Regions from separate parts of the Rhodopseudomonas sp. NSM genome, predicted to be linked through region 2. Evidence: predicted binding sites of a transcription regulator. Region 2 holds the regulator's gene; each other region holds the start of a gene.
The links. The regulator PhoB, encoded in region 2, activates phosphate uptake and scavenging genes when phosphate is short. The targets are predictions, from matches to a motif close to TGTCATNNANCTGTCAT.

Region 1: the regulator PhoB is predicted to act here: its motif matches at 3,561-3,577, upstream of ACTZWT_RS06020 (RNA degradosome polyphosphate kinase).
Region 3: the regulator PhoB is predicted to act here: its motif matches at 2,670-2,686, upstream of olsB (l-ornithine N(alpha)-acyltransferase).

The regions. Positions count from the first base shown of each region.
Region 1 covers NZ_JBQTCH010000002.1:374,646-381,379, forward strand. Annotated here, with positions in the region: gene ppx (exopolyphosphatase) at 1-1,266, opposite strand, end outside; gene ACTZWT_RS06020 (RNA degradosome polyphosphate kinase) at 1,279-3,480, opposite strand; gene ACTZWT_RS06025 (P-loop NTPase family protein) at 3,639-4,316, opposite strand; gene ACTZWT_RS06030 (CDP-alcohol phosphatidyltransferase family protein) at 4,363-4,908, opposite strand; gene purM (phosphoribosylformylglycinamidine cyclo-ligase) at 5,179-6,252, shown strand; gene purN (phosphoribosylglycinamide formyltransferase) at 6,257-6,734, shown strand, end outside.
Region 2 covers NZ_JBQTCH010000011.1:5,542-12,275, reverse strand. Annotated here, with positions in the region: gene pstC (phosphate ABC transporter permease subunit PstC) at 1-146, shown strand, start outside; gene pstA (phosphate ABC transporter permease PstA) at 149-994, shown strand; gene pstB (phosphate ABC transporter ATP-binding protein PstB) at 991-1,815, shown strand; gene phoU (phosphate signaling complex protein PhoU) at 1,841-2,557, shown strand; gene phoB (phosphate regulon transcriptional regulator PhoB) at 2,619-3,320, shown strand; gene ACTZWT_RS22600 (GcrA family cell cycle regulator) at 3,867-4,376, opposite strand; gene ACTZWT_RS22595 (aspartate aminotransferase family protein) at 4,855-6,066, shown strand; gene argF (ornithine carbamoyltransferase) at 6,114-6,734, shown strand, end outside.
Region 3 covers NZ_JBQTCH010000006.1:85,765-92,498, forward strand. Annotated here, with positions in the region: gene hisF (imidazole glycerol phosphate synthase subunit HisF) at 1-77, shown strand, start outside; gene ACTZWT_RS16265 (phosphoribosyl-ATP diphosphatase) at 133-456, shown strand; gene coaA (type I pantothenate kinase) at 554-1,510, shown strand; gene olsB (l-ornithine N(alpha)-acyltransferase) at 1,639-2,598, opposite strand; gene ACTZWT_RS16280 (ATP-binding protein) at 2,760-4,712, opposite strand; gene ACTZWT_RS16285 (hypothetical protein) at 4,825-5,310, opposite strand; gene ACTZWT_RS16290 (YifB family Mg chelatase-like AAA ATPase) at 5,428-6,734, opposite strand, start outside.

The DNA.
Region 1 (6,734 bases), on a different contig from region 2:
TTCGCGCACGGCGCCCGGCGGCTCGTTCTGTTCGCTGAAACCCGCGTAGCGATAGAACACCGACAGCGCCATGAAGGCGCGCTCCTGATGCGTCACGTCACCGAAATTGCCGTTGGTGATCAGCGCCAAGGTCTGCTCGCCGCGATGGTCGGGATGCACCCGCCAGCCGATGTCCGACATCAGGCAGGCGGCGTGCCGCAGCCGGCGATCGGCTCCGACCTCGCGAACCTTCGCAACCCGAAACAGCCGGTCGGTCCATTCGATCAGTTCTTCGGCGTGGCGCGCCGAGCGTGACAGTAACAAGTTGAGGTTCTGCGCGGCGCAGATCAACCCGTCCTTGGCGCGCTCCGCGGGCGGCAACTGCTCGTAAAGCAGCCCCTCACGAACGCCGTAGGTCGAGAACACGATGGTCTTCGGCTTGGCGGCCTCGATCACGTATTCGAGCACGAGCGCGGCATAGGCCAACAGCGGCCGCCGCGCGTCGGCGACCAGATCGAGGTCGGCGAGTTGATTGGTCGACGCCAGCACGCGCAGGCGCTTGGCGAACCGCAGCGCTTCCGCCGCCGGAAGCGAATAGCCATGCATCACCTTGAGCGAGTAGCCGCTCTGGGCGATGTGGATCCGCGCGAGCGCGCGCCACGTCCCGCCGACCGCGTAGAACGTGCGCCCGTGCGCCGCCTTGAGCGGAACAGCGCCCGCGAGCGCTTCTTTTGCGATGCGTTCGGCGCGCTTGAGCGATTTTTGTGAGGCGTCCTGCAGGGCCAGACTTCCGAGCGGCAGCGTCACGCCCTTGCGGACCAGGTTGCCGCGAACATCGATCAATTCCAGCGAACCGCCGCCGAGATCGCCGACGATGCCGTTCGGCTTGTGTACTCCCGAGATGACGCCGAGCGCCGACAGCTTGGCCTCGCGCGGTCCCGACAGGATCTCGATGCTCACGCCGCAGATCCGCTCTGCCGCCGTGATGAAATCCGGCCCATTACTCGCGTCGCGACAGGCCGCGGTGGCGATGGCGTAGACCCGCCCCACTCTCATCACCCGGATCAGCGCCCGGAACCGGCGCAGCGCGGTCAGCGCCTTGTCGACGGCGTCGGTCGCGAGCAGGCCCGTGCTCTGTACCTCACGCCCGAGCCCGCACAGCGACTTCTCGTTGAAAACCGTGACCAGACTGCGCGCCAGCGACTCGTAGACCACGAGACGCACGGAGTTCGAGCCGATGTCGATCACTGCGACGCTGGTTTCGCGCCTGCGCACCCGCTTCGTCACCGCGCGAATTCCTTAAGAGGACTGATGGCGCTCCGAACGGCGCGTGAGGCGTCGCGGCGACGATTCCTTGAGCGACTTTCCACGGCCGGACAGACTCGGATTGGTCATGAAGTAGTTGTGCACATTGAAGGGCTCCTCGCCCTTCGCCGCCTTCATACGCGTCGATGACCCATCCGGCAACAACTGCCAGCTCTGCTCGGTATCCTTCAGGTTCGCAACCATGATCTGTTCCAGCACCTGCTGGTGAACGGTCGGGTTCTGCAGCGGGCACAGAATCTCGACCCGCCGGTCGAGATTGCGCGGCATCATGTCGGCCGAGGAGATGTAGACCGCCGCTTTGGCGCTCGGCAGGCCGTACCCGTTGCCGAAGCAGTAGACACGGCCGTGCTCGAGGAACCGACCGATGATCGATTTGACACGGATGTTCTCGGACAGGCCCGGCACGCCCGGACGCAGGCAGCAGATGCCGCGCACCACCAGCTCGACAGAAACACCGGCGCGCGACGCCTCGTACAGCGCGTCGATGATGTCCGGATCGACCAGCGAGTTCATCTTCAGCCAGATCGCCGCCGGCTTGCCGTGACGTGCAAACACCGTCTCGCCGTGGATGTGTTCGAGCATGCGCTTGCGCAGCGTCAGCGGCGACACCGCCATCTTCTCGATGTCGCTCGGCTCGGCGTAGCCGGTGATGTAGTTGAACACCCGGGCAGCGTCGCGGCCGATGATCGGATCGGAGGTGAAGTACGACAGGTCAGTATAAATGCGAGCGGTGACCGGGTGATAATTTCCGGTGCCGGTGTGGACATAAGTGGTCAGGGTGTTGCCTTCGCGGCGCACCACCAGCGACAGCTTGGCGTGGGTCTTGAGTTGCAGGAAGCCGTAGACCACCTGCACGCCGGCGCGTTCGAGATCGCGCGCCCAGCGGATATTGGCTTCCTCGTCGAACCGCGCCTTCAGTTCGACCAGCGCCGTCACCGACTTGCCGGCTTCGGCGGCTTCGGCCAGCGCCCGCACGATCGGCGAATTGTTCGAAGTCCTGTACAGAGTTTGCTTGATCGCAACGACGTCCGGATCGCGGGTCGCCTGTTGCAGAAACTGCACCACAACGTCGAACGACTCGTAGGGATGGTGGACGATCAGATCCTTCTTGCGGATCGCCGCGAAGATGTCGCCGCCATGGTCGCGCACCCGCTCCGGATGGCGCGGCACGTAAGGCGGAAATTCGAGGTCGGAGCGATCCACCCGCGTCAGTTGCGACAGCTCGTTCATCGCCAGCACGCCATCGACGAGCAGCACCTCGTCATCCGCGGTCGACAACGCGCGCTGCACGAAGGCCCGCAATTCTTCCGGCATCGTCGAATCGACTTCGAGCCGGATCACAGATCCGCGGCGGCGGCGCTTCAGCGCGGTTTCGAACAACCGCACCAGATCCTCGGCCTCTTCCTCGATTTCCAACTCGCTGTCGCGGATCACCCTGAACGAGCCCTGCCCCTTGACGACGTATCCTGGAAACAGCCTGCCGATAAACAGCGACGTCGCCTGCTCCAGCGTCATCAACCGGACCGACTGGTCCTTGCCGTTCGGCGGCAGCCGGATGAAGCGGTCGATTTTGCCAGGCATCCGGATCAGCGCGTTCATCGACTTGCCGTCCGAGACGCGCGCGAGTTGCAGGCCGATGGTGAAGCCGAGGCTGGGGATGAAGGGGAACGGATGCGCCGGGTCGATCGCGAGCGGCGTCAGCAACGGAAAAATGTTGTGGAGGAAATGATCCTCGATCCAGGCGCGCTGGGACTTGGTGGCGTCTCGCCCGTCGAGCAGAACGATCCCGGCCTCGGCCAGAATCCCGCGCAGGTCGCGCCAGATCGCCTGTTGATCCGTCGCAAGACGGGAGACCGCCTCGTTGATCAGCACCAATTGCTCGGCCGGCGTCAGCCCGTCGGGGCTGCGCTCGGTGATGCCTTCGCGAACCTGCGCCTTGATGCCGGCGACGCGGACCATGAAGAATTCATCGAGGTTGTTGGCCGAAATCGACAGAAACCGGACGCGTTCGAGCACCGGATGCGAGGGATTGACCGCCTCTTCGAGCACCCGCCGATTGAAATGCAGCCAGGACAGTTCACGATTGATGAAGCGCTCAGGGCCGGCGGCGACCACCGAGGCCGGCTCGGCTTCACCTTTTTTTTCTTCAATGACAATGACTTGCTCGGAGTCCATGTGCAGTCGGTCCAGTGCGGTGCGGGTCGTCGTGCCGGAAGCGGCGGTGCGGCGGTGCGGCGAGACAATGCTGCACGCACAAGACGTTTCCATGACATTGAGAGACTTGGCGCGGACGCCGTCAAGCCGGGCCGGCAGTCCCGGATGCCGCAGGCGGTTCAGTCGTCCCGCAGCACGTCCGCCGCCAAGGCACGAGTGACCGGGCGGCGGAGCCGCAGCGCCTCGGCGTCGAGCCGCTCTACCGTCAGACGCGCTGCGGCGAACGACCGATCGATCCTGTTGGCGAGATAGCCGACCAGATTGGCGTCGATGCTCATCTGGCGATCGGCACAGAATTTGACGATCAGCGCCCGAAACAACGCATCGTCAGGCGGCAACAGCGTCACCACCGGCACGGCGCGCAGCCGGGATCGCAGATCGCGCAGTTCGGCCGGAAATGCAGATGGCGCCAGCCGCGCGGTGATCAGAACATAGGCCTCGTCCTCGCGCGCCAGATTGATCAGATGAAACAGCGCGCGCTCGTCGAAGTTGCCAGGCGTCAAGTCTTCCACCACCAGCGCACCGGTGGCGAGTTCACCAGGGACGTTCGCGGTGGTCAGCGCCTGGGCCGAGGTCGATCGCGCCCCCGCCAGCTCGGCCCAGATCGATGCCAGATGGCTCTTGCCGCTGCCTTCCGGTCCGACCAGCAGCATGATCCGGTTCGGCCAGTCGGGCCAGCTCTCGATCAGTTTGAGTGCCGATGAATTCGCCGTGCCTTCGAGGAAGTCCTCGCGAGACAGGCTCTCGGCGTGCGGCAGGTCCAGAGCCAGTTGACGGGGTTGTACGCGGACTGCCACGGGGTCGCTCCAGGCCGGCCCGCTCTGCGCGGCCGGCAGACGCGCTTCAGCGGTCAGGCTCGATCGTGCTCATATGCCGCGTCCACTCGACGAGATAGAAGGAGACGGAAAGCAACGTCAAGACCGTGACCAGGATCATCAGGATCAAATCGTAGGGCGCCGGCTGAAAGCCAAAGCCGAGCGCGCCGAGCACAAGCGCCGCAAACCCGACCTGAGCCACGGTGTTGAGTTTCGACACCATCAGCGGCTTCATCGGCACCGGCTTGCCGAACAGCCAGGAAATGATCACCGCGCCGACGATCATGATGTCGCGCGACACCACGAGGATCACCAGCCAGCGCGGGATCGCGCCCCAGATGCCCAAAGACACGTAGATCGAGACCAGAAGCGCCTTGTCGGCCAGCGGATCGAGCAGCGCCCCGAGTTCGCTGCTCATGTTGAAGCGCTTGGCGAGAAAGCCGTCGATCGCGTCGCTGACGCCGGCGATCACAAAGACCGCAAAAGCGACTGCCATTTCGTTCGATGCAATGGCCCAGACAATGACTGGCACCAGCAGGATCCGGCCCAGTGTAATAATGTTCGGAATGCTCACGCGACGTTCCCGGCTTCCAGCCCAGATCCGGCGAAACCCTTGAACTTTCGACGGCGGGAAGGGATGGTTGTCTACATAGTACATGCTGGGTCCCCTTGCGAGCCATTGCACGCCGGCGGAATCCGACGTAACCACCCCAAAACCATTGGTCGGGCGCGGACAAGCGGGACTTAGGTCTAGCGCGACCGACCGGGGGTTCATTCGGCGGCGGCTCGATGCCGGGCGGCAATCGTTGCCGCGCAGCGCCTTTTTTTCTTGCGGGAGCCGGCCATGACCGAGCGGAAGCACGGCCTCACCTATGCCGATTCCGGCGTCGATATCGACGCGGGCAATCGTCTCGTCGACCTGATCAAGCCGATGGTGCGCGCCACCGCGCGCGCCGGCGCCGATTCCGAAATCGGTGGCTTCGGCGGATTGTTCGATCTGAAGGCCGCGGGCTTCAAGGACCCGGTGCTGGTGGCGGCGACCGACGGTGTCGGCACCAAGGTCAAGGTTGCGATCGAAGCCGGACTGCACGCCGGCATTGGCATCGACCTGGTTGCAATGTCGGTGAACGATCTCGTGGTCCAGGGGGCCGAGCCGCTGTTCTTTCTCGACTACTTCGCCTGCGGCAAACTCGATCCGGAAGCCGCGGCCGAAATCGTCGCCGGCGTTGCCGAAGGCTGTCGCGAGTCGGGCTGCGCGCTGATCGGCGGCGAGACCGCGGAAATGCCCGGCCTCTACAAGGACGGCGACTACGATCTGGCCGGCTTCGCGGTCGGCGCCGCAGAACGCGGCACATTGCTGCCGTCGCCGGACATCGCCGCGGGCGATGCGGTGATCGGGCTCGCCTCCTCCGGCGTGCATTCCAACGGCTTTTCGCTGGTCCGCAAGATCGTCGAAAAGTCCGGCCTGCCCTACGACGCGAAGGCGCCATTCTCGCCGGTGATGACGCTCGGTGGCGCGCTGCTGACGCCGACCCGGCTTTATGTGAAATCCTGCCTGCACGCGATCCGCGCGACCGGCGCCATCAAGGGGCTGGCGCATATCACCGGTGGCGGCTTCACCGACAACATCCCGCGCGTGCTGCCCAAGCATCTCGGCGTCGGCATCGATCTGCCGCGGCTGCCGGTTCTGCCGGTGTTCAAATGGCTTGCCGAGCAAGGCGACATCGCTGAACTGGAATTGCTGCGCACCTTCAATTGCGGCATCGGCATGATCGCGATCGTCAGGGCGGATGCGGTCGACGCGGTCACCGAGGCGCTGACCGGCGCCGGCGAGAGCGTGCATCTGCTCGGCGAAGTGATCGCGGCGAAGGGCGAACATCGCGTCGTCTACGACGGTCACCTCGACCTGTCCTGGTGATCGCGTGAGCAAGCGTCGCGTCGCCATCCTGATTTCCGGGCGCGGGTCGAACATGGCCGCGCTGATCGAAGCCGCGGCCGAAGACGGCTTTCCGGCCGAGATCGCCGTCGTGATCGCCAACACCGCGAGCGCCGGCGGGCTGGCGATCGCGCAACGCAGCGGCATCGAAACGCTGGTGATCGAAAGCAAGCCGTTCGGCAAGGATCGCGCCGGCTTCGAGGAGGTGCTGCAGGCGGCGCTCGACGCGCGCGGCATCGAGTTGATCTGCCTCGGCGGCTTCATGCGGCTGTTCACGGCGGACTTCGTGAATCACTGGTACGGCCGGATGCTCAACATCCATCCGTCGCTGCTGCCGTCGTTTCCGGGCCTCGATCCACACGGTCAGGCCCTGCGCGCAGGCGTGAAGATCTCCGGCGCGACCGTGCATTTCGTCATCGCAGAGACCGACGCCGGCCCAATCGTCATTCAGGGCGCTGTGCCCG
Region 2 (6,734 bases):
CGATCGCCTCGGAATTCGCCGAAAGCGACGGGCTGCACCAGTCCGGACTGATCCTGCTCGGCCTGCTGCTCTTCATCCTCACCTTCCTGGTGCTGACGGCGGCGCGGCTGATGCTGATGCGGCTCGAAAAGAAGGCGGGGAATTGATCATGAATCCGGTTTATGCCTCCCGCCGCCGCTCTGATTTCATCATCAAGGCGCTGTGCTACGGCGCCACGCTGTTCGGCGTGTCCTGGCTCGCGATGATCCTGTTCACGCTGTTCTACAACGGCTTCGCCGGGCTCAGCGTCCAGATCTTCACGCAGAACACGCCGCCGCCGGGCTCCGCCGAAGGCGGGCTGCTCAACGCCATCGTCGGCTCCGCGATCATGACCCTGTTCGGGGTCGGCATCGGCGCCCCGCTCGGGCTGTTCGCCGGCACCTATCTGGCCGAATACGGCCGCTACGACCGGCTCACCTCGGTGATCCGCTTCATCAACGACATCCTGCTCAGCGCGCCGTCGATCATCATCGGCCTGTTCATCTACGGCGCCGTCGTGGTGCCGATGGGCGGGTTCTCGGCCTTCGCCGGCGCGCTGGCGCTGGCGGTGATCGTGATCCCGGTGGTGGTGCGCACCACCGAGGACATGCTGCTGCTGGTTCCGGGCTCGCTGCGCGAGGCCGCCGCCGCGCTCGGCCTGCCGCGCTCGCTGGTGATCAAGCGGATCTCCTACCGCGCCGCCCGCGCCGGCCTCATCACCGGCGTGCTGCTGGCGACCGCGCGGGTCGCCGGCGAAACCGCGCCGCTGCTGTTCACCGCGCTCAGCAACCAGTTCTTCAGCCTCGATCTGTCCAAGACGATGGCCAACCTGCCGGTCACCATCAACAACTTCGTGCAGAGCCCCTACGAGTACTGGAAACAACTGGCCTGGACCGGAGCCCTGATCATCACCCTCACCGTGCTTGCCCTGAACATTGGCGCGCGCATTCTCGGCGCCGAGAGGACCCCGAAATGACCGACATCTCCATTGCGACCAGCCTTCCGGCCGGACCGGCTCCCGGGGCGATCGAGTTGCCCGACGGCCCCGCGAAGGTCACCGTGCGCGATCTGAACTTCTATTACGGCGACAACCGCGCGCTGAAGGACATCAACCTCAATCTCGCCGCCAACCGCGTCACCGCCTTCATCGGCCCGTCCGGCTGCGGCAAATCCACCCTGCTGCGGGTGTTCAACCGGATGTACGACCTCTACCCCGGCCAGCGTGCCGAGGGACAGGTGATGCTCGATGGCCACAACGTCCTCGATGCGAAGCTCGACCTCAATCTGCTGCGGGCGCGGGTCGGCATGGTGTTCCAGAAGCCGACGCCGTTTCCGATGACGATCTACGAGAACATCGCCTTCGGCATCCGGCTGTACGAGAAGATCTCGAAGTCGGAGATGGACGGCCGGGTCGAGAAGGCGCTGCGCGGCGGCGCGCTGTGGAACGAGGTCAAGGACAAGCTCAGCGCCTCGGGGCTCAGCCTGTCCGGCGGCCAGCAGCAGCGTCTGTGCATCGCCCGCACCATCGCGGTGCGGCCGGAAGTCATCCTGTTCGACGAGCCGTGCTCGGCGCTCGACCCGATCTCGACCGCGAAGATCGAGGAACTGATCGACGAATTGAAGGAAGACTACACCATCGCCATCGTCACCCACAACATGCAGCAGGCGGCGCGCGTCTCGGAATCGACCGCCTTCATGTATCTCGGCGAACTGATCGAGTTCGGTCCGACCAACAAGATCTTCACCTCGCCGAACGACCGGCGCACCCAGGACTACATCACCGGCCGGTTCGGCTGACGCGCCACGCGCGAGGAGAATGGACATGGGCTTCGAACACACCACCAAGGCGTTCGACGGCGACCTGCAGGAACTGACGCGGATGGTCGCGGAGATGGGCGGGCTGGCCGAACGCCAGATCGTCGATTCGGTCGATGCACTGGTCCGGCGCGACGTCGCGCTCGGCGCCCGCGTCGTCACCGCCGATGCCGAGATCGACCAGATGCAGCGCGTCATCGAGGAGCACGCCGTGCTGACGATCGCGCGGCGGCAGCCGATGGCGGTCGACCTGCGCGAGATCGTCGGCGCGATGCGCGTCGCCACCGATCTCGAGCGGATCGGCGATTTGTCGAAGAACATCGGCAAGCGGGTCAACGCGATCGACAGCGATTTCCATCCGCTGAAGCTGATCCGCGGCCTCGAACACATGACCGATCTGGTGCAGTCGCAGGTCAAGGCGGTGCTCGACGCCTACACCGCGCACGACCTGCCGGCGGCGATGGTGGTGTGGAACGGCGACGAGGAAGTCGACGCGATCTGCACCTCGCTGTTCCGCGAACTCCTGACCTACATGATGGAAGATCCGCGCAACATCTCGTTCTGCATTCACCTGATGTTCTGCGCCAAGAACATCGAGCGGATCGGCGATCATGCCACCAACATCGCCGAGACCGTGTTCTACATGGTCGAGGGCCAGCAGATTCTGGACAAGCGACCGAAGGGCGACGTGACCACCTTCGCCAACGCGACGCCGGGCAACTGACGCGTATCAGCGGGGCGCAGATCGCGCCCCGGATCCGCTCGACTGAAGACGAGGACGATACATGGGTGCGCGCATTCTGGTGGTCGAAGACGAGGAAGCGCTGACCACGCTGCTGCGGTACAATCTCGAATCCGACGGTTACGACGTCGAAACCGTCGCCCGTGGCGACGACGCCGATACGCGCATGAAGGAGCGGCTGCCGGATCTGGTGGTGCTGGACTGGATGCTGCCCGGCCTGTCCGGCATCGAGCTGTGCCGCCGGCTGCGGGCGCGGACCGACACCAAGCAGTTGCCGATCATCATGCTGACCGCGCGCGGCGAGGAGAGCGAGCGCGTCCGCGGCCTCGCCACCGGCGCCGACGACTACATCGTCAAGCCGTTCTCGGTGCCGGAGCTGCTGGCGCGGGTCAAGGGCCTGTTGCGCCGCGCCGCGCCGGAGCGGCTCGCCACCGTGCTGACCTATGGCGACCTCGAGCTCGACCGCGACAAGCGCCGCGTCGCGCGCTCGGGCCGGCCGATCGATCTCGGCCCGACCGAATATCGCCTGCTCGAATTCTTCCTCGAACATCCCGGCCGGGTGTTCAGCCGCGAGCAGCTGCTCGACGGCGTCTGGGGCCGCGACATCTACATCGACGAGCGCACCGTCGACGTCCATATCGGGCGCCTGCGCAAGCTGCTCAATCCCGGCCGCGAGCAGGACCCGATCCGCACCGTGCGCGGCGCCGGCTACGCGCTCGACGACCGCTTCGCCAAGGTGGAGTAGTTTGCCCACCCTACGGCTCGGCTGATCCTGCGCCGGCTCGGCCGCACATCTCAGCTGTCATCCTCCGCGAAGGCGGAGGATCCAGTATTCCCAGGCGCTGCTGAGTGATAACGACGCGCCCTGCGGCGCTGGCAACTCCATCACAGCCGCCCTGCGATACTGGGTCGCCCGGTCGAGCCGGGCGATGACGGGCTGTTGTACCTCGGGCGCTGCGGCTACGCGCGGCGAGCTGTTAGCAACCTGTAGGGTGGGCAAAGCGCAGCGTGCCCACCATCAGCTCGTCAGGTGATCCGCGGGGGAACGTCGCTCCGCGACTTCGCCCACCCTGCGGCTACTAAGCGCCGCTGACGGCTTCGTCTGCAACTGTCCCGACGATCGTCATCCTCCGCGAAAGCGGAGGATCCAGTATTGCAGAGTGGTGGTGATAAGTGCTGACGCTCGGGGTTACTGGGTCTCCCGGTCGAGCCGGGCGAAGACCGTCGGGAGCGGCGAGCCCGGCGAGGACGGCGCTGCGCGGCGGCGGCAATGCTCCGCGCAGAGGAGCGATTACCGCGTCGGCTTCGACTGCTGGCGGCGGCGGTCGCCGACCGGCTGGTAGGCGATCCGCGAATGATGCGAGCAATAGGGCAGGCCGGGCAGCGACTTGCCGCCGCAGAAGAAAAACTCCGGGCTCGACGGATCGCCGACCGGCCAGTGGCAGGTGGCCTCGTTGAGCTCCAGCAGCGACAGCCGTTGGTTCATCGGCACCACATTGTCGAAGGCGACCGGATCGGGCTCGGCCTCGACTTCGAACACATGCGCCAGCGCGGTATTGCCGCGCGCCACCGGCCGCGTCACCCGCATCATGTGCTGGGCGGGGCGCGCCTTGCGCGGCCGCGGCGCCGCCGAGGACGGGCTCTTGGCCCGGCCCGACAGGCCGAGGCGGTGAACCTTGCCGATCACGGCGTTGCGCGTCACATTGCCGAGCTCCGCGGCAATTTGACTCGCCGACAGTCCGCCTTCCCAGAGTTTCTTCAATTGCTCGACGCGCTCGTCGGTCCAGGTCAATGCCGTCATCGTCTCAATCCCTTCCTGCCGCGCGGTACTGGTCCAGCGCCGAGCCGCGGCTGCGAGGTCGTCAATTGTCCTGCCGTCAGAATCCCTTAGCCCTCGCCGGACGGCCGGTGCCGTCCGGGCGTTTCGCCCCGACCGAGAACTCGTAAAGGATTACAAACTGCGCACGACATGTCGTGCCTGACGAGGAAAACGCTACAATATGGCGTGACTCACGCGCAAGAGTCAGACCTGGTGCGTCCACACCTTCTCTCTCGGGTGAGTCTTGAACGTCACAGCGGCGAGCTTGCGGCAAACTCCGGGAACCCTGGCCGAAGCCGCGGTTGACAGGCACTTCAGCACACCTAGAATGACTACACGTGCCGCCTGGAAAGGCGGCACGTTTCGTTTCCGGGGTACTTTCGTTTCCGGGGCATGCCGGGCCCGCGACCGCAGTGATTGCGGCCGGCTCGGCGGCCCGCTTTTTCCGATCGGATCGGCCATGTCGAGCACAGCATCTACGTCCCATCTCCTGCCGGTATTCGCGAGGGCGGATGTCGCCTTCGAGCGCGGCGAGGGCGTCTGGCTGGTCTCCACCAATGGCGAGCGCTATCTCGATTTCACCAGCGGCGTCGCGGTCAATTCGCTCGGTCATTGCCACCCGCATCTGGTCGAGGCGCTGCAGCAGCAGGCGACCCGGCTGTGGCACATGTCGAACCTGTTCAAGAGCCCGGACGGCGAGCGCCTCGCCGCGCGACTGTGCGAGCAGAGCTTCGCCGACACCGTGTTCTTCGCCAACTCCGGCGCCGAGGCGATGGAGTGCGCGCTGAAGATGACGCGGCACCATCATTTCTCGAACGGCTCGCCGGAGCGCACCCGGATCATCACCTTCGAGGGCGCGTTCCACGGCCGCACGCTTGGCACGCTCGCCGCCACCGGCTCGGCGAAGTATCTTGAAGGCTATGGCGAACCGTTGAGCGGCTTCGACCAGGTCCCGCTCGGCGACATCGAGGCGGTGAAGAAGGCGATCGGCCCGACCACCGCCGGCATCCTGATCGAGCCGCTGCAGGGCGAGGGCGGCGTCCGCTCGCCGGAGCCTTCGTTCTTCCGCGCCTTGCGTGAATTGTGCGACGCCCATGGTCTGCTGCTGATCTTCGACGAGGTGCAGACCGGCATGGGCCGCACCGGCGAGCTGTTCGCCTACCAGCGGATCGGCGTCACCCCTGATATCATGTCACTGGCCAAGGCGCTCGGCGGCGGCTTCCCGATCGGCGCCTGCCTCGCCACCGCGGACGCCGCCAAGGGCATGGCGCCGGGCTCGCACGGCTCGACCTTCGGCGGCAATCCGCTCGCGGTCGCGGCCGCCAGTGCCGTGCTCGACGTGATGCTGAAGCCGGGCTTCTTCGATCACGTCAAGAAGATCTCGCTGCTGCTGAAGCAGAAGCTCGCCGGCATCGTCGATCGCTATCCGCAGGTGCTGAGCGAAGTCCGCGGCGAGGGTTTGCTGATCGGCCTCAAGGCGGTGGTGCCGTCGCCCGATCTGGTCGCCGCCCTGCGTGACCAGAAGCTGCTCACGGTCGGCGCCGGCGACAACGTCGTGCGGTTGCTGCCGCCGCTGATCGTCAGCGAGGCCGAGATCGACGAGGCGGTGACGCGGTTGGAGCGCGCCTGCGGCGTGCTGTCCGGCCAGGGCGCGCAGCGGGAGGCGGTGTGATGAGTAGCGCCGAGAACAGTTCCGTGAGGAGACTCGAGAGTCCTGCCATGAACAACGCCCCGCGGCATTTCCTCGATCTGACCGAGGTCCCGACCTCGGAGCTGCGCGCCATGCTCGCCGCCGCCGACGCGATGAAGGCGAAGCGCAAGGCCAATGCGGATTCGGACAAGCCGCTCGCCGGCAAGACGCTGGCGATGATCTTCGAGAAGCCCTCGACCCGCACGCGGGTGTCGTTCGACGTCGGCATGCGCCAGCTCGGCGGCGAGTCGATCATGCTGACCGGCGCCGAGATGCAGCTCGGCCGCGGAGAGACCATCGCCGACACCGCGCGGGTGTTGTCGCGCTTCGTCGACATCATCATGATCCGCATCCTCAATCACGATTCGCTGCTGGAGCTCGCCGCTAACGCCACCGTGCCGGTGATCAACGGCCTCACCCGCAGGTCGCATCCGTGCCAGGTGATGGCCGACGTGATGACGTTCGAGGAGCACCGCGGCTCGATCAAGGGCGCGACCGTGGCCTGGACCGGCGACGACAACAACGTGCTGGCGTCGTTCGCGCATGCGGCGCAGCGCTTCGAGTTCAAGCTCAATGTCGCCACCCCGCCGCAGCTCGCGCCCAACAAGGCGCTGCGCGACTGGATCAAGTCCAGCGGCGCCGCGATCACG
Region 3 (6,734 bases), on a different contig from region 2:
ATTTCGGCGAGTACACCATTCGGCAGGCCAAGGATCATATGGTTCGCTGCGGGCTGCCGATGCGGCTCGATCCCTAGATTCGGGCCGGCGGAGACGGTAGTCTCGCACCGGCAGAACCGGCAGAGTAGGCGTATGGCCCGTTTCACCCTTCACGATCTCGAAGCCACCATCGAGGCCCGCGCGGCTGCGGGCGGCGAGGCGTCCTACACCCGGAAACTGCTCGACAAAGGCGCGCAGCATTGCGCCAAGAAATTCGGCGAGGAGGCCGTGGAGCTGGTGATCGCGACGGTCGAGAACGATCGCGACCATCTGATTGCCGAAGCCGCCGACGTGATGTTCCATATGCTGGTGCTGCTGAAGGCGCGCGGCGTGACGCTCGACGAGGTCGAGGCGGCGCTGGGGCAGCGCACCGCGATGTCGGGGCTGGAGGAGAAGGCGTCGCGCAAGCGCGAATAGCGCGTCGGGCGAAGCGATACCGGTTACAGAATTTCTTCGGCCGCAGCGGCCGCAACAACAACAAAAGCCGGCAACGGAACAAGGCGAGGACCACGCGATGGATGCCAGGTCGGAACTGCACCACTACAACCCGTACCGGGTATTCTCGCGGTCGGAGTGGGCCAATCTGCGTCAGGATACGCCGATGACGCTCGACGCCAACGAGGTCTCGACGCTGCGCTCGCTGCACGACCGGCTCGACCTTTCCGAGGTCGAGGAAATCTATCTGCCAATGTCGCGGCTGCTGTCGATCCATGTTGGCGCAATGCAGCATTTGTACTACGCGCAGCGCCGCTTCCTCGGTGTGGTCGAGCGCAAGATGCCCTACATCATCGGCGTCGCCGGTTCGGTCGCGGTCGGCAAGTCGACCACCGCGCGCGTGCTGCAGGCGCTGCTGGCGCGCTGGTCGCCGCGGCCGAAGGTCGACCTGATCACCACCGACGGCTTCCTGCATCCCAACGCGGTGCTGGAGCGCGCCGGGCTGATGCAGAAGAAGGGCTTTCCGGAAAGCTACGATCTGCCGGCGCTGTTGGCGTTTCTCAGTGATATCAAGTCGGGCCGCCGCAAGGTCCGCGCGCCGATCTACTCGCATCTCACCTACGATATCGTGCCGAACAAGTTCGCGGTGGTGGATCGGCCGGACATCCTGATCGTCGAAGGCGTCAACGTGCTGCAAACCGGCCGGCTGCCGCGCGACGGCAAGGCGGTGCCGGTGGTGTCGGACTTCTTCGACTTCTCGGTGTATATCGACGCCGACGAGCCGGTGCTGCGCGACTGGTACATCCGTCGTTTTCTGGCGCTGCGCGACACCGCGTTCCACGACCCGCGATCGTATTTCCACCGCTACGCGCCGTTGTCGGATGAGGAAGCCACCGCGACCGCGATCGCGATCTGGGAACGCACCAACCTCGCCAATCTCGAGGACAACATCCTGCCCACGCGCCCGCGCGCGACGCTGATCCTGAAGAAGGGCGCCGATCACGTGGTGGATTCGGTCGCGCTGCGGCGGCTTTAGAGCGATCCACCGGCCGTCATCCGCGGGCTCGACCCGCGGATCCATCGCGCGCGAAGCGTGCCATCGAAGAATTTTTCGAAGAGGATGGATTGCCGGGTCGAGCCCGGCAATGACGTCTCTTCGAGACCTTAAGCCGCGTGCCGCGTGGCGTCGGCGCCGAAATGTTCGATGTAGCGCGAACTGATCGCCGAGACCGGCATGATGATCAGTACGTCGGTGGTGCCGAACTGGTGGTCGATCACCGCGCCCTCGCCGATCGTGGCGCCGAGCCGCAGATAGCCCTTGATCAGCGGCGGCAGCTCGCGCAGTGCGGCCTTCTGGTTGACCGCCTCTTTGGGCATCCGGTTCATCTCGACATAGCGCGACGGGTTGGCGCGGGCGCGCCACGCCTCCGGCGCCGATGCGTAGTGGTGCAGGAACGACAGCGGCAGCGCCAGCCGCTCCGGATCGGTGCCGTCGAAGCTGGCGCAGCCGATCATCACGTCGACGCCGTGCTGGCGGACGTAGCTCCAGATGCCGTGCCACAACAGCTCGACGGTGCGCTTGTTGCGGTAGGGCGGCAGCACGCAGGACCGGCCGAGTTCGAGGAAGCGCAAGCCGGGATGGCGCGCGATCATGCCGCCGATCTCGAATTCGCTCTCGGTGTAGAAACCGCCGTGGCGATTGGCGATCTCCTGGCGCAGCAGGCGATAGGTGCCGACCACCGGCTGCTTGCCGCTGAGCGACGGCTTGCCGGCGTGGTCGATCACCAGCAGATGATCACAGATGCGGTCGAACGCATCCTTGTCGCGGCGCGCCAGCAGCGCGGCGGCGTCGGCGATCGCGGTGCCGTCCTGATAGAAAACGCGGTAGCGCAGCTTCTGCGCGCGTTTGATGTCCTGCTTCTTCTGCGCCAGCCGGACCTCCAGCGCGCCGAGCCGGCCGAGCGTCGCCGGCGTCAGTGACGGAGGCGCGATCGGCCTGCCGTGATCGACGATCTTCAGAGCCGGCTTGAACCAGGTGATCGCGGTCTGCGCCGCAGCGCCGGCCATGTCCGGCCGCAGCAATCGGATGAATTTCTTCGAGCGGGCGAGATGGTCGGTCTGCATGTGATCCTCGCGGCCGCATGCAACCGAATCGGGTGATGCGCGGCCTGTGGGGCATCAACAATCACGGCGTTTCAACAGCGATGTGACACGACGATTGCCGCCGCGTGACACCGCCTCGAAGTTTGTAGTCCGGAGCGGCGCCCGGTAACGGCATGCCTCGACTATGCGACGGCGGCCTTCGCGGTCACCACCTCATCGAGCACAGCGACCAGACTGTCGCGGTCGAGCGGCTTGACCAGGAAGCCGTCCATGTCCGCCGCCAGGCAGGCATCGCGGTCTTCGACGTGCGTATTTGCGGTCAGCGCCAGGATCGGCGTCCGCCGCGCCGGGTGTGTGGCCTCGTGCGCGCGAATCTGCCGGCTCGCGGCGATGCCGTCGCGCACCGGCATCTGCAGATCCATCAGCACCAGGTCGAAAGGCACGCCCTCGGCGTCGGCCGCGAGCCAGCTCTGCAGCGCCTGTTCGCCATCGCCGGCGACCACCGCGCGATGGCCGAGCCTGGCCAGCAGCGAGCGGATCAGCAGCGCGTTGACCTCGTTGTCCTCCGCGACCAGAACGGAGAGCCGGCGACCGACCTGCGTGTCCGCATCCGCTGCCGCAGTCTCCGGCGGATCGCCGTCGGCGATCCCCGGCGCGACGGTGTCGATCAGCGTTCCGGCCAGCCGTGCCGCCAGCGACGCCGCGCGCAGCGGTTTGACCAGATAGCCGGTGAACGCCGCCGGCAGTTCCGGCAACAGTTCGGACCGGGCGGCGGGCGTCAGCATTACGATGCGCTGCGTCGCATACGGTCCGGCGCTGCCCGCCAGCGCCTCGGCCGCTTCGGCGCCGAAGCCGGCATCGATCAGAATCGCCGACCAGCTGCGCTCCGGCAGCGCCGCGCGCGCGGCCGCGAGTTCGGACGCGGCGCACACTTGCGCCCCCCAGCGCTGCAGCCGCTGGCCGACCAGCGTCGCCTCGATGGTCTGCGGCGCCGCGATCATGATCGACTGGCCGGTGAGGTCGGGCGGCTGGATCGCAGGGGACGCGCCGGAATCGTCCGCCGCCGCGAGCGGGATCGAGACCGTGAAGGTGGAGCCTCTGCCCGGCTGGCTCTCCAATGCGATCCGCCCACCCATCCGCTCGACGATCCGCTGGCTGATACTCAGCCCGAGGCCGGTGCCGCCATAGCTGCGCCCGATGCCGTCGTCGGCCTGTTCGAATTCACGGAAGATCCGCGTCCGCGCCTCCGGCGCGATGCCGATCCCGGTGTCGCGCACCGCAAAGCTGATCTCGCCGTCGCGTTCGCCCGGCTCGACGATCAGCACGACGCCGCCGACGGAGGTGAATTTGATCGCGTTGCCGGCGAGATTGAGCAGCACCTGGCGCAGGCGCGCGGCGTCGCCGATCACCCGCGCCGGCAACCGGTCATCGATATCGGCCGCGATCTCGAGCGCGCCCGCCTGCGCCCGCGGCGCCAGCAGTTCGACGATGTCCTCGATCAGGGTGGTCAGCGCGAACGGGCGGTTGTCGAGTTCGAACCTGCCGGCCTCGATGCGGGAGTGGTCGAGCAGTTCGTCGATCAGCGCCGCCAGCGCATCGCCCGAGGTCTTCACCGCGCGGGCGTAGGTGGCCTGCTCGGGCGTCAGCGCGGTGTCGAGCAGCAGGCCGCTCATCCCGATGATGCCATTCAGCGGTGTGCGGATTTCGTGTGACGCCATCGCCAGCAGCCGCGACTTCGCTCGGGTCGTCGCGTCGGAATCGTCGCGACGGGCGATCAGTTGGCCGTGGCTGTCGAGCACAACGCGGGCGCGTTCCTCGGCTTCCTTCAGCTCCCAGTTGCGGTCCGCCAGCGCCTCGTTGTGCCGCTCCAGCGCCTGCAAGCGCCGGCGCATCCAGCGCAGTCGCATGCTCTGGACGGCGAGACCGAGGCAGGCGAGCGCGAACAGGAAGCTCGCGCCGATCGCGAAGGCGTGCGGGTTGTAGCCGGAGGATTCGGCGCGGCTACCGATGATGAAACCATAGGCGCCGCCGAACGCCGCCAAGAATATCATGATCCAGCGCACCGCGAACACCAGCCGCGGAAACCGTCTGGCGAAGGCACGCCGTCTCGCTTTGATCCGCAACCACCGCTTCATCCGCCCAACCCGATCGACCTTGCCGGCGTCGCCAGCATCGGCCCTCGACCTTGCAAACAGCTTGAAACGCCAGATAGTTGCGACGTGCTCTGCCGACAGGGTTGACCGAAACTTAAGACCGGCCGCCGATCGAGGCGGTGGTGATCGGCGCATGTCGGCCGGAGGCGCCGACCAGCAGCGCGGCCGCGTCACGCACAGTGAAGCTCCTGGCGCGGACGAAAATCCGGTAGTCGGCGCCGTCGCCGTCGTCGTGCGAGAGATAGATCACCGGATCGGCCGCCGCCGGATTTGCTGCGATCGCCACCAGTCTGGTTTCCGGCGTCAGTGCACAGCCGCCGGGCTCGTCGGTGATAGCATCGTCGGTGACGGCGAAATCGGCGGCATCGGGACTGTCGACGATCTGGACGCGGACCGTGGCGCGCGCCGGATCGTCGGTGAAAGCGACATGAAGATGAGCTCGCTCGAGCGCGGGTGCGATCTGCACCGTGCGATCACCGATGGCGATGCAGGGTTGCGGGCCGGCGATCAATTCACCGCGGACCAGCAGGCCCAGGACCAGCAGCGGAAGGGTGGAGGCCAGAACCCGGACACGCAACATCACATCCATCCGTAACGCAGCCCTGATACGCAGAGCTATGGTTCGCAGATGGTAAACGAAACTCGTTACCGTCCGGTTGACAGGACCGATCGGTGATTCGCCATCACCCGGCGCGAGTCATGCTGCGCGTCGGATGTCCTCGCCGAGCGCGCGATAGGACAGCGCTTCGGCGAGATGCAGCCGGCCGATCTTCCCGGCGCCGTCGAGATCGGCGAGGGTGCGGGCGACGCGCAGCACGCGATGATAACCGCGCGCCGACAACCGCATCGTCTCGGCGGCGTCGCGCAACAGCTTCAGCCCGGCGGAATCCGGCTGCGCTGTGGTCTCCAGCGCGGCCGCCGGCGCCTCGGCATTGGTGCGGAATTGCGGCAGTCCGATCGCGGCATAACGTTGCCGCTGCACGTCGCGCGCCGCGGCGACCCGCGCCGCCACTTCGGCGGAGCCTTCCGCCGCCGGCGGCAGGATCAGATCGGCGGCGGTGACCGCGGGCACCTCGATCCGCAGGTCGATGCGATCCAGCAGCGGCCCGGAAATCCGCGACTGATAGTCCGCGCTGCAGCGCTCGACCCGCCCGCGCTTGCAGGCGTAGCCCGGCTCGTAGGCCCGGCCGCAGCGGCACGGATTCATCGCCGCCACCAGCATCACGCGCGCCGGATAGGTGACGCGGTGGTTGGCGCGGGACACCGCGACTTCGCCGGTCTCGAGCGGCGCCCGCAGCGAGTCCAGCACCCGCGGATCGAACTCCGGCAGTTCGTCGAGGAACAGCACGCCCTGATGCGCCAGCGAGATTTCGCCGGGCCGCGCCTTGATGCCGCCGCCGGTCAGCGCCGCCATGCTGGCCGAATGATGCGGCGCGCGGAACGGCCGCTTCGCGGTCAGCGCGCCGTCGCGGATCTCGCCGGCCACCGAGGCGATCATCGAGACTTCGAGCAGTTCGGCCGGCGACAGCGGCGGCAGGATCGACGGCAGCCGCGCCGCCAGCATCGATTTGCCGGCACCGGGCGAGCCGACCATCAGAAGGTGATGGCCTCCGGCGGCGGCGATCTCCAAAGCGCGCTTGGCGCTTTCCTGGCCCTTGATGTCGCGCAGGTCGAGGGTCGAGCTCTCGGCCGCGTGGACCCGCGGCTGCGGCCGGCTGAGCAGCTGCGTCCCTTTGAAGTGATTGGCGATCTGGATCAGCGAACTGGCCGCGATGATCTGGATGTCGGGGCTGGCCCAGGCCGCCTCGGAGCCGCAGGCGGCCGGGCAGATCAGGCCCTCGTCGCGGGCGTTGGCCGCAATGGCGGCGGGCAGCACGCCGGCCACCGGCGCGATCGAGCCGTCGAGGCCGAGTTCGCCGAGAACGGTGTATCCGGCCAGCGCGTCGCCGGGGATGGCGCCGATCGCCGCCATCAGTCCGAGCGCGATCGGCAGGTCGTAGTGGC